2 regions of the Guptibacillus sedimenti genome follow, and region 1 is predicted to be linked to the other one. Evidence: predicted binding sites of a transcription regulator. Region 1 holds the regulator's gene; the other holds the start of a gene.
What was found. The regulator LexA, encoded in region 1, represses DNA repair genes until DNA is damaged. The targets are predictions, from matches to a motif close to CGAACATATGTTCG.
Positions count from the first base shown of each region.

Region 2: a site for LexA is predicted at 3,897-3,910, ahead of PQ578_RS19830 (YolD-like family protein). Genes of this name have one in related genera too.

Region 1 is NZ_JAQQWV010000002.1:1,124,901-1,130,719, forward strand. Features, by position in the region: gene PQ578_RS14140 (dihydroorotate dehydrogenase) at 1-1,643, shown strand, start outside; gene PQ578_RS14145 (VOC family protein) at 1,864-2,268, shown strand; gene PQ578_RS14150 (ferritin) at 2,509-3,000, opposite strand; gene lexA (transcriptional repressor LexA) at 3,123-3,743, opposite strand; gene yneA (cell division suppressor protein YneA) at 3,898-4,218, shown strand; gene PQ578_RS14165 (YneB family resolvase-like protein) at 4,222-4,872, shown strand; gene PQ578_RS14170 (DUF896 domain-containing protein) at 4,939-5,175, shown strand; gene PQ578_RS14175 (HesB/YadR/YfhF family protein) at 5,297-5,581, shown strand; gene sirA (sporulation inhibitor of replication protein SirA) at 5,741-5,819, shown strand, end outside.
Region 2 is NZ_JAQQWV010000007.1:79,853-85,671, forward strand. Features, by position in the region: gene PQ578_RS19810 (sugar ABC transporter ATP-binding protein) at 1-1,173, opposite strand, end outside; gene PQ578_RS19815 (LacI family DNA-binding transcriptional regulator) at 1,214-2,221, opposite strand; gene PQ578_RS19820 (TRAP transporter large permease subunit) at 2,502-2,732, opposite strand; gene PQ578_RS19825 (hypothetical protein) at 2,898-3,512, shown strand; gene PQ578_RS19830 (YolD-like family protein) at 3,618-3,857, opposite strand; gene PQ578_RS19835 (hypothetical protein) at 4,172-4,540, shown strand; gene PQ578_RS19840 (hypothetical protein) at 4,730-4,894, shown strand; gene PQ578_RS19845 (ankyrin repeat domain-containing protein) at 4,904-5,819, shown strand, end outside.

The DNA of each region.
Region 1 (5,819 bases):
AGATCGAGAACACTACTTTTCCAGGCTGTGTGGGGCTATCTAGCAAAATTGATCCTAGACTTTCTGGTTTAAAGGGATTTAGTCATTTAGGGTTTGGCTGTATTGAAATTGGACCGATTACGAAAGAGCCATCTGATGAACACACGAAACCAACAAGGCTTCAGAATGGAAGTATTGCTCTTTCTGAACAGGAAGAAAGAGCAGGTCTTGCAAAGACGCTTCAACGGTTAGATCATTCCAAGTTGGTTCAGCCCGCTATGTTCCAGTTAAGTGGTACAAACGATGAGCTAATTGAGATCGCTAGAGCTTTAAAACCTTATAATGGTGTTTATGAAATTGACTTTAATGAAATCGATTTTACGAATATGGATGTGCTGAGGTCTATTCGAGAATGGAAAAGCATATATGTTCGCGTGCCAAATAATCAAATTGAAAAGGCTGACTTGCATTCTATTTTTCCATACATAACGGGTGTCGTGATTGATGAAGTGCAAGGTTTGGATACGTTGGCAAACCTTGCGATACATAAGGAAGCGATTGGCTATTGTCAAAATGAATATCCTTCATTAAAACTTGTGACCGTGGGTGGAGTGAAAGAGCCAGAGGATGCTGTACAGCTATTAAATCATGGTGCTGATTTGTTGTTCCTATCGGGTGAATATGTCGAAGTTGGGCCAGGCTTGCCTAAGAGAATTTATGAAGCGATCAACGATGAGAGCGCATTTCAAGAAGAACGTAGTGGGTGGAAAGACTACTTCTTGTTTGGATTATTCATCATGATTGGTGGCTTGATTGCTTTAGTGTTAAGTCTGACTTCAATTGTTTTACCTTATGATGAAAGCTTCATGCAGCTAACTCGTGAGGAGCTTTTGCTCTTTAATGAACGACTCTTATGGTTTATGGCACATGACCGAATGACATTAGCTGGAACGATGATTTCTGGTGGCGTTGTTTATATGACGTTGTCTTATTACGGAGTTAAAAACGGTTTGTTGTGGACGAAGCAGGCGATTGATATTGCGGCAATTATCGGTTTTCTAGGTATCTTGCTTTTCATTGGCTATGGCTACTTCGATTGGTTACACTTACTATTTTGGATTGTGCTATTACCATTTTACTTGAGAGGATACGTGAAAACCAAAGGCATAAAGAGGACCCCGAAATCATGCAACCGACGGAATGACCTGGCATGGCGTAAAGGCATTATGGGGCAATTTTGTTTTGTTATGCTTGGTTTTTCATTTGTTCTTGGTGGAGTGATTATTGCTGGAATCGGTGTGACGGGGGTTTTTGTGCCAACGGATTTACAATACATCTGCATGCCAGCGGATCTGATTCAGTCATTCAATGATCGGTTGACCTCTGTCATCGCCCACGACCGTGCTGGGTTTGGAGGAGCGATGATCAGCGTTGGATTGTTAGTGCTAATGTCTGCTCTCTGGGGCTTCCAATCGGGGAATGCCTGGCTATGGTGGATGTTGCTTATAGGAGGTTTGCCTGCGTTTGGAGCAGGAATTTATGTACACATCATGATTGGCTACACGACTTTTATTCACTTGCTACCGGCCTACATCGCTCTTGCGCTATTTTTTGGAGGGTTGTACTTTTCAAAAAGTTATTTGATGGGGAAGTATTCATATTGAAGATTGTTTAACGGGTGCCTATTTTAATTAGAAGCTGAAGTTCACTTTAAGGTGCTTCGGCTTTTTTTAATGAATTATTTTCTTCTTTCATCCTAAAGTCGTAGAGAAATTCATTCATTTTACTAGCGCTATGACGCTGATGAAAGCTTAAAATATAAGTATGTCACAATTAGATTTTCGGAAGTATCGTGCTTATATATAGTAATTGGAGGGAACGACGATGAAGTTTCAAGATTTTAACGCAGTGCAAGTTCGAATAGCTAGGCCGACCGATCAATTTGATAAGATTATTCAGTTTTACGAACATGGATTAGGCTTGCAGCGAGTGGCTGAATTCACTGGACATGCAGGATATACGGGCGTGGTATATGGTTTACCTCACCTATGCTATCAAATAGAGTTCACGTCACATGAAGAAGGTAGCCCTTGCCCTGCTCCTACTGCTGATAACTTGATCATTTTCTATATTCCAAATGGAGAAGAGCTGAAAAGCGTAGCAGAAAGGCTTCACCAAATGGGGCACATGGAAGTAGAACCAGAAAATGTGTATTGGCAAGAGAAAGGGATAACGATTGAAGATCCTGATGGCTGGAGAGTTGTACTAATGAATACAGAAGGGATTTAAACTTAATAGATACGTAACTTTTATACTTGTAGTTGGAATTGGGTGTGGAATAATATGTTAAAATCAACGGTGAGGATAAAAAGGATCTTATTCGCATAGTGAGCTTACCCTCAATTATTATGAGCTTATTATCGAAAACCACCAATTTATTCAGAATTACAAATAACATAACAAAAATAAACAGACCTCACCTTCTAACCCATGAAGGTTGAGGTCTGTTGTAGGTTTTAGGTAGAAATCTTATCCTGGCTGCCTCTGACCAAGTTCTTGATCGATCAGTAAGAGTGCGGACGTGTTATCTCCTGCTAATTTCAGCCTTTCGACAATCGTAAGTGCCTGTGCTTCTTCGTCAATCTGTTCACGTAGGAAATCCTGAACGATGACGGCCGTTTGCGGATCAATTTTTTTGATGTAGTTATAAGCCTGACGGTAAGAATTCGTAACATACTGTTCGTGTTCTAAAACTTGCTGGAAGGTTTCGAGCGGCGTTCCAAAGTCCGTCGATTGTTCTGGGAGAGCACCTAATTCAACAACGCCATCTTTACCAGCTAAGTAATTAATCAGAGTAAGAAGATGCGTTCGTTCTTCATCAGATTGAATTCTTAACCAACTGGCCATTCCAGTATAATTCTTTCGATCCAAGTAAGCAGACATCGCTAAATATAGCGTGGTTGAAATGTGTTCAATTTGAATCAGCGTGTTTAAAAGTTCTTGAACTTCTTTTTGTACCATTACAATCACCTCATCATCTTCTTATCATCACAACTTATGAAGATGTGGATTGTCTCGTTACGATAAAAGAGTGACCTTCAAGTAGTAATCGATAATAAAAAAAAGAAGCGCAATTTGCGCTTCTAGTGGATCGAGCGGAAAACACCAACCACTTTACCAAGAATCGAAACAGAATCAAGAATGATTGGTTCCATCGATGAGTTTTCTGGCTGAAGTCGGAAGTAGTTGCTTTCTTTAAAGAAACGTTTTACCGTTGCTTCGCCATCGTCCGTCATCGCAACAACGATGTCTCCGTTATTTGCAGTTGGTTGCTGCTTCACGATAACCATATCACCGTTATAAATACCAGCTTCAATCATACTATCCCCTTCGATGACAAGAATGAATGTATGCTCTTCATCCTGAGCGAACTGCTCTGGAAGAGGGAAGTACTCTTCAACATTTTCAATCGCTGTGATCGGTTGACCAGCTGTTACTTTACCAATGACAGGAACATTAACCGTGTGCTGACGTGGGATGTCGATCGCTTCATCAAGGCCCAACACTTCAATGGCTCTTGGTTTGGTTGGGTCTCTTCTGATATAACCTTTTTTCTCGAGTCTTGCCAGGTGGCCATGGACAGTTGAGCTTGAAGCAAGTCCAACGGCTTCGCCGATTTCTCTAACAGACGGTGGATAACCTTTTTGTTTTACTTCGACTTTAATAAAGTCCAGAATGTCCTGCTGACGCTTTGATAGTTTCATATTTCTGGCACCTCGTTCCAATCTATCTATTTGTTACTAGTATACCAGAATTTTTGTTCGCATACAAACATAAGTTCGAAGTTACTAGTTGACACGAACAGGGGTTCTGATTATACTAAAAACAGAACAAATATTCGTATATGGGGTGATTGGGATGAGAAAGCAAGCTGGGGGCTTGTCTGGAATTGATTTTCTTGTCATTATATCTTTTGTAGCTGTGTTAATTATTGTGTTCGTATCTTTGCGAACAGCTGCAGCTGAGGAGTATGATCGGTATACAACGATTCAACTGGAGCACGGTGATACGGTATTAAAAATTGCTGATGAATATCGTTCCGCACATGAATTGTCTGATCAGAAATTTGTTAGCTGGGTTGAAGACGCTAATCGCATAGATGCTAATCGAATTACAGCAGGAGATACTCTCATCATCCCTGTTGAAGCGAACGCTACCGCACTTGGGGGTACAGATTAAAGAATGAACGCCGTTATTTATTGCCGAGTAAGCACAAAAAAAGAAGCGCAGGAGTCGTCTCTTGCAAGGCAAAAAGAAGAATTGCAACGATTTGCATCACAGTCAGGTTTTACCGTTCACCGAATGATTGAAGAAAAACACAGCGGGTATGACATTGATCGAGATGGCATACTCGAAGTACTGGATTTGTTAAAAGAAGGGCAAGTCGAAGCATTGCTCATTCAAGACGAAACAAGACTTGGACGAGGGAACGCTAAAATTGCTCTTCTTCATGCCGTTCACAAATACGGCGGAACCATTTATACGGTAAATCAAAATGGAGAACTTCAATTATCGGAAGCTGATTCAATGGTGCTTGAAATTGTAAGTATTGTCGAAGAATTTCAGCGAAAGCTTCACAACTTGAAAATCAAACGCGGTATGGATAAGGCGGTTAAAGAAGGCTATCGACCGCAGCGAAATTTAAGTCATCAAAATCACGGTGGAAGAGACCGTGTTGAAGTTCCGATCGAGGAAATTGTTAATCTTCGTAATCGCGGCTTAACGTTCCATGAGATTGCAGCAACGCTTAAAGGTTTTGGTCACCATGCATCAAAAGCCACGGTACATAGACGCTATAAGGAATATGTTGACGAACAGAGTGAGAAGCACTAAACTTGTCTATGGTAAAAAGATGCGTTAGCATAGAACGTACAAGTTGCAGTAAAGGAGCTTTTTTACATGCTTTCTCAAGATAAAATTCAACGAATTAACGAGCTATCTCGTAAATCAAAAGAGTCATCTTTAACAGATGCTGAGAAAAAAGAACAAAAAGATCTTCGTCAGGAATACCTGGCAAGCCTTCGTTCTTCTTTTAGTAACCAGCTTCACTCCATCAAAGTTGTGGATGAAGAAGGCACAGACGTAACGCCTCAAAAATTAAAAGAAAGCAAGAAAAATCGCGGCTTTCTTCAGTAAAAAATAGCCTAATTTTGCTAAATGCAAAATTAGGCTATTTTTATGGTTGCAATTTTTCAAATATTCGTTATACTGTACTATAACAAGATGTACTAATACAAAAACGGAGAGGGCGGATAAGATGTTTGTTGTAACTGATTCTGCAGCTGAGTTTTACAAAAATGAAATGGAACTTGGTCATGGTGATTGTCTAAGATTGTTTGTACGTTATGCAGGAAGTGGGGACAGCGGTGGTTTTTCCCTTGGAGTCATGTCTGACCGGCCTTCATATGATGATTATAAGCAAGAAATTGGAGGAGTTACTTACTTTGTTCGACCGGATGATCAGTGGTTTGTTGATCGAATGAAACTAGATTATGATGAAAGCAACGGTGGCGTTCTTTGTGACCTGCCGAGTATGGCATAGCAGTCAAGGACCTGTACTATAACATATATGTTATAGTACAGGTCCTTTTTAAATTCGACAAAACTAGTGATGTGATGCTCCAAGTATAGACAATCCTTTTAGAGAAGGTGCAGTATACTATTTTTTATATGATTTGTTCTCTGATAAGGGGGAAGTGGTATGAGGCATTATGAAATGTATTTTGTTAAACAACACATCGCCGCTCAATATGCTGGCAAAGAACATCTTTTGTATCACC
Region 2 (5,819 bases), on a different contig from region 1:
CAAGAACATCACTTTTTGTTCTATAGAAGGAGTTTTAATTCTCAACCTTTGAACGTACTCTTCAGCTGTACGGACTTCTTGCTTCGACTTTATGACAACGCTTTCAGAAACTGCTTTAATATTTGCCATCGTAATATTTTCTTTGATGGATAAATTTAAAGCAACTCCATTCTTCTTTCGATCTTCAGAAAGATAGGATATCCCTTTCTCGATTGCTGATTTCGGAGACTTGATCTCCACCTTCTCCCCTTTTAAAAATATTTCACCTCCAGATATAGGATCTGCTCCAAAAATTGCTCTAGCAAGCTCGGTTCTCCCAGCTCCCATCAATCCAGAGATCCCCAAAACTTCACCAGATCTTAATGAAAAACTGACATCCTTAAGCTTTTCCTTTGTAGACAAGTTCTTCACTCTTAAAATTTCTTCTCCTATTTCAATCGTTGAATCTTTCGGGAATTTATCTTCAAGAGATCTTCCGACCATCAACCCGATTAGTTCATCGATAGTTGACTTATGGAAGTCAACCGTCGTAACATATCTGCCATCTCGCATAACGGTTACTCGATCAGCAATACGAGAGAATTCCTCTAACCTATGTGAGATGTAAATAATGCCTACACCTTTATTTTTCAATTCATGAATGCGCTCAAAGAGGGTTTCGATTTCTTGGTCAGTTAGAGCTGCTGTAGGCTCGTCCATGATTAATAACTTTGAGTTAATGGATAATGCTTTGGCTATTTCCACCATCTGTTGCTCCGCCACTCCTAGATCCTTGACCAACGTTTTAGGAGATATGGCTAGTTGCAATTCTTCCAAGATTTTTTCTGCATCCTCATACAACTTCTTCCGATTAACCATGCTCGTAAAACGTCTTGGAGCCCTACCTAAGAAGATGTTCTCAGCGACTGATAAATGGGGTATAAGATTGAACTCCTGAAAAATAATACCGACGCCATGTTTTTGAGCGTCTTTTGTATTTTTTATTTCAACCTCCTCACCGTTTAAATAGATGGCACCTCCATCGGGCTGATGAACGCCTGATAACACTTTCATTAAAGTGGATTTTCCAGCTCCATTTTCGCCTAAAAGAATATGAACTTCTCCTGCTTTTACCTCAAGCTCTACATCGTCGAGCGCTTTGACCCCGGGGAACTCTTTATGAATGTTTTTCATTTCTAATAAAACACTCAATTAATTCACTACCTTCCGCATTTTAATTGAACACGCTATTGTCTGTTACCAATTTCGGTTTAAACACCTTATTAATAGGGCCGGTTTTATTATCTAGCCGTTCTAATAGAATGTTACCGACCGACTCCCCCATTTCATATGGTTCATGGACCACTGATATAATTCCAGAGGATTTTAACAACTGAAACGCTTCAGTCTCGCCATAAGAAGCAACTACAATATCATCTGGAACAGTGTATCCTCTCTTGGTTAATTCTAGGAGTACACCGAAAGTCATAATATTATTAAACGAGAGAATTGCTTCCGGGACCTTGGAAAAGTTCAGAAAGTAATCCACCGCCATACTCCCTCCCTCTTGTGTAAAGGACCCGTTGTATACATACTTTGAATCTTCTTCAATTCCGTGATCTTTTAGAGCTGCTTTGAATCCTTCATAACGCTCTTTGCCAGTACTCACATTCAACAGGCCGTTTACAAGACCAATGGAACGATGTCCTTGATCTAAAAGGTAGGAAGTCAATTCATAAGTGCTTTGAAAATTATTTTCTGTCACCGAATCTAATCGTAGGCCATCCATATCAAATGTTCTGTCTACTAATATGATAGGGACACCAGCCTTATTGATCTTGCTCACTCGATCTTGAGTGTCGCCTGCAGTAGCTAATACTATCGCGTCTACTCTTTGTTCAAATAACAGCTGTAATAACTTGTCTTCTTTTTTTGAACTTTCATTACTGCTGCAAAAGATCAAGTTGTATCCTTTTTCTTGGACGATATCCTCGATTCCCTTTGATATTTTCATGTAATAAGGGTTAGAAATATCAGGTATTATCACTCCAATCGTATTTGTCTTATCTTGTTTTAAGCTCCTAGCAATGGCATTTGGTTCATAGTTTAATTTTTTTACTGCTAGAAAAACACGTTGTTTGATGTCATCGCTTACAAAACCTCTATTGTTTATTACTCGAGAAACGGTAGCCGTAGAAACATTAGCTTCCAATGCTACATCTTTAATCGTGTGTTTTGCCATTATTATCACCTATGCCTTTATTGTTTGAAGACGATCGTTTCCAAGTAATCGTTTACATGGAAACTTAAAAATTGTTGATATAACTCAAGTAATCGTTTACATGTAAAATAATAATATAGAATAAAATCGTTTTCAACCACTTTTTTAAAATTTCTGAAATTAATTATTGTTTCACCTATTTTTATATCGTTTTAAATAGGAGGAGATGAGATAAGAGGAATATGAGAGGTAGACAAACCACAGGAACTAACTTTGAAAGAGGCTTTTATTTGAAGGAATGTCAGATCTGAGAAACATGAGCTTTTACTCGTACATCAGCTATAGAAGATACGATGAACTGGCCCGTCCCTACCGGAGGCGTTAGCAAACCAATTGTTAAGTTGATACAAATGATTACGCCAAGATGAATCGCATCGATTTCAAATGCTGTTAAAAGGGGCATAAACGCCGGAACTAGAATAATTAATCCCGTAATTGTTACTTCTTTTAAATACTTACTTTTTGCTAACACAAATATTTTTAATTGTTTGTGTTTTTTTGTGCAGATAACTATTTGATGTGTATAGGTAAAAATGAAGGAGAAATATTACTCCTTATTTAGAAAATAACCGTGTACAAAACTTTCGTTTGAATCTAATACGGTATATAACAAATAAAAACTACTGGAGGAATTGAAATGAACAGAAAAATTATGAACATCAAGGTTGAAAAGGCCACAAAACCAAGAAGACGTATGGTCCATAACTTATTAATCAATAGCATTGGATCGACCTTTGACATAGCAAAAAGGGAATGGATATGTGTGACACCGATTAGAAAAGAAGACGATGGGTTCGTTGATCATTGTGAACTTTGTGGTGCAAGAAACTATGAGCAAAACATCCTAATAATGAATGAAAATAACAATAACCAGTTAAAGGTTGGGATTGATTGCGCATCCCGTTTTCTTTTATTAAACGGATGTGAAAACCAGAAAGATTCAAGGCTGTTAATTCAGCATGTTGTCGCAGAATCTGATTTAGAGAATGAGTTGATAACGTTATTCAAAATCCTTAGAAATGCTCCAAAACTTTCAACAAAAGAGGTTAATAAATTTAGAAATAATCTAATTGAATATCTAACACTTAAAGGGCAAGTAAGGAAGCTGTATACAAGAGAAGAAATAGAAATTATTCTTGAAACGGTCCTTAATGTGCCGGATATTACAAACTACGATATAAAATTATTAATTTGCATTTTAGAAAAAAAAGTAAGGTTTACTCTAGAAGAATCGTATAGAACTCCTCTATAAAGCTTCCATTTCATCTCTCTCAAGCACAACCCTCGCCTTTATTGACGAGGGTTGTTCACTTTTAGGTTATTTTTCCTTATCACTAACACTAAGAGTGAAGCAGTATTAATCCTTGATAAGCTTTAAGGAAACAATACTAGCTAGTGGGATGTAGTGCACACAATAATTGCGGTCAATGACTCTAATATGATGAGTAGAGCAATCCAAATAATGAATGTCCCCTTGAATACTGGAGATTTTATTTTCAATTTCATATGTAATACCTACCTCCGTAGCAAATTCCATTGCTGTATAAACCTCAGCAAGCACTTCCGGTTGAAAGGTCCAATTCACTTTTATACTCATCGCTATCCCGTCCTCTACTTATCTTACCTTTATCATATACGAATGTATGTTCTGTTATCAATGGTAAAAAAATCAATTATAAGTTATATACTCTTTTGATCCTTTCCTTTTAAACCGAACCATGCTAGACTAACAAACCAAATAAAAGTTGGAGGAGATGACCGCCTCGGTTTTAGATTGTTTAAATGTATTGATAAATGCCGGCTTACTTTTGGTTGCAGTACTAACTTATTATTTAAAACGAAAGGAATAGTTTTGAAGAGAAGGACTTTTTCATTGAATAGCTAATTATAAAGTAGCTAGGAGGTGAAAAATTGCTGACTTCATCCGAAAAGAATAGAATGATGCAAGCGTACATGCTGCTATACGAGGTTGAAAATTATGTTCGATTAACAATCGAACAAGCAATGAAAGCTACTTATGGTACTAAGTGGTTCACGAAAGCCCCAAAATTATACAATATGCCTTCTCCCCCTAAGTCTTTTCTTGAGCTCACTTTTTTCCAATATGAAGTATATTATCTTCGAAGTTACCCAGTATTCAATTTCACTTCTCAATTGTCTCATCATTTAGGTATGCTCTATCCTCTTCGCAATAAGGTTGCCCATCATCGATATTTATCCCTATACGAGTTTAATCAACTTAAGAAAAGTAGTTATTATGTATTGCGAGAACTAGTCTAAAGATCTTCTTTTTTCTCTGTTTGAGATAATAATTCAAAAAACATAGAGTATCTGATCTTCTGAGTGTTCAGAAGTTGAGCTACTCTTGATTTAAGTTAAATAACACTTCTATTTCCATCCTCCTGTAAAACTGTAGATAATATTCCGATATTCATACTGTAAATCATAAATTTAGTAAGGAGGATGTTAATGAGACAGACTGAGGTAACAGTTTCAAAGACTAATGAGCATGAATGGACTGAGAAGCGCTGCCCCCATTGTGATGCACTACTTTTTGAAAAAAGATTGGATATCTATGCGTTGCGATCGATTCGTATTAAATGCAGGTTATGTAAAGAAGTTATGGTGTTATGAAGAGATTAGATGAAGAAAAATAAAGAAGAATGGCAGCAACAGCTGATTTTATCTTTGAAAAAAAAGATGGATGCTAGCATTATCCAAGCTTTGTCTTTTGGTGCTGATCCACATCTTAATATGCCAAATGGGGAAAAGATTATTAATTATGTGTTTCGGCTATCGAGTGAATATATCGTGAATCACTTTATAATGGAAGGTCTACATAATAAATACGGGAAATCATTTCAACAAAAATTTTTATTTATCTCGAGTTCAAGAGGTTTTCTCTATGTGGTTGAACATCTCATTAAAGAGCAAGATTTTCATCAAGTAGAGCTTGATCATGCATATCTATTAGCTGTTGAGTCAGGCGATCTGCTAACCGTTGACTTTTTGATACGAAGTGGAGCTAATATTAACGCTGTCGATGGAATAAATCAGAATGCTATTTTAAAGGCTTGCCGGCATCAGGATACAGATATGGTCTTATACCTAGAAAAGTGTGGATGTGACCTTTACCACAAGGATAAAGACGGAGATAGTGCGTTGCATTTGTCTTGTCATAATTGTATAGATGTAAAGCTAATTCATTATCTTCTTTCAAGAAATCTTGATGTAAATGCACATAACAATTATGGATTCACTCCTTTATTGGATGCTATTTGTAGTATAGAGCTGAATTTTGAAAGTGATTTTTTAACTGCAGCTAGGTTGTTACTTAAAAACGGAGCTGATCCCCACGTTATCTGTGATGATGGTAACCATTCGTTGTTGTTTGCTTGCATGTTTTTCGGTTCTACAGATGCAATCGATCCCCATATAGAACTCGTTAAGCTTCTACTAAATGAAAAAGTAGATCCTCTTCACCGAAATAATGCTGGAGCCGATTGTTTTGAGATGGAAATAGGTTTTTATTCAAAGTATGCAGAGTGTCTTTTAAAAG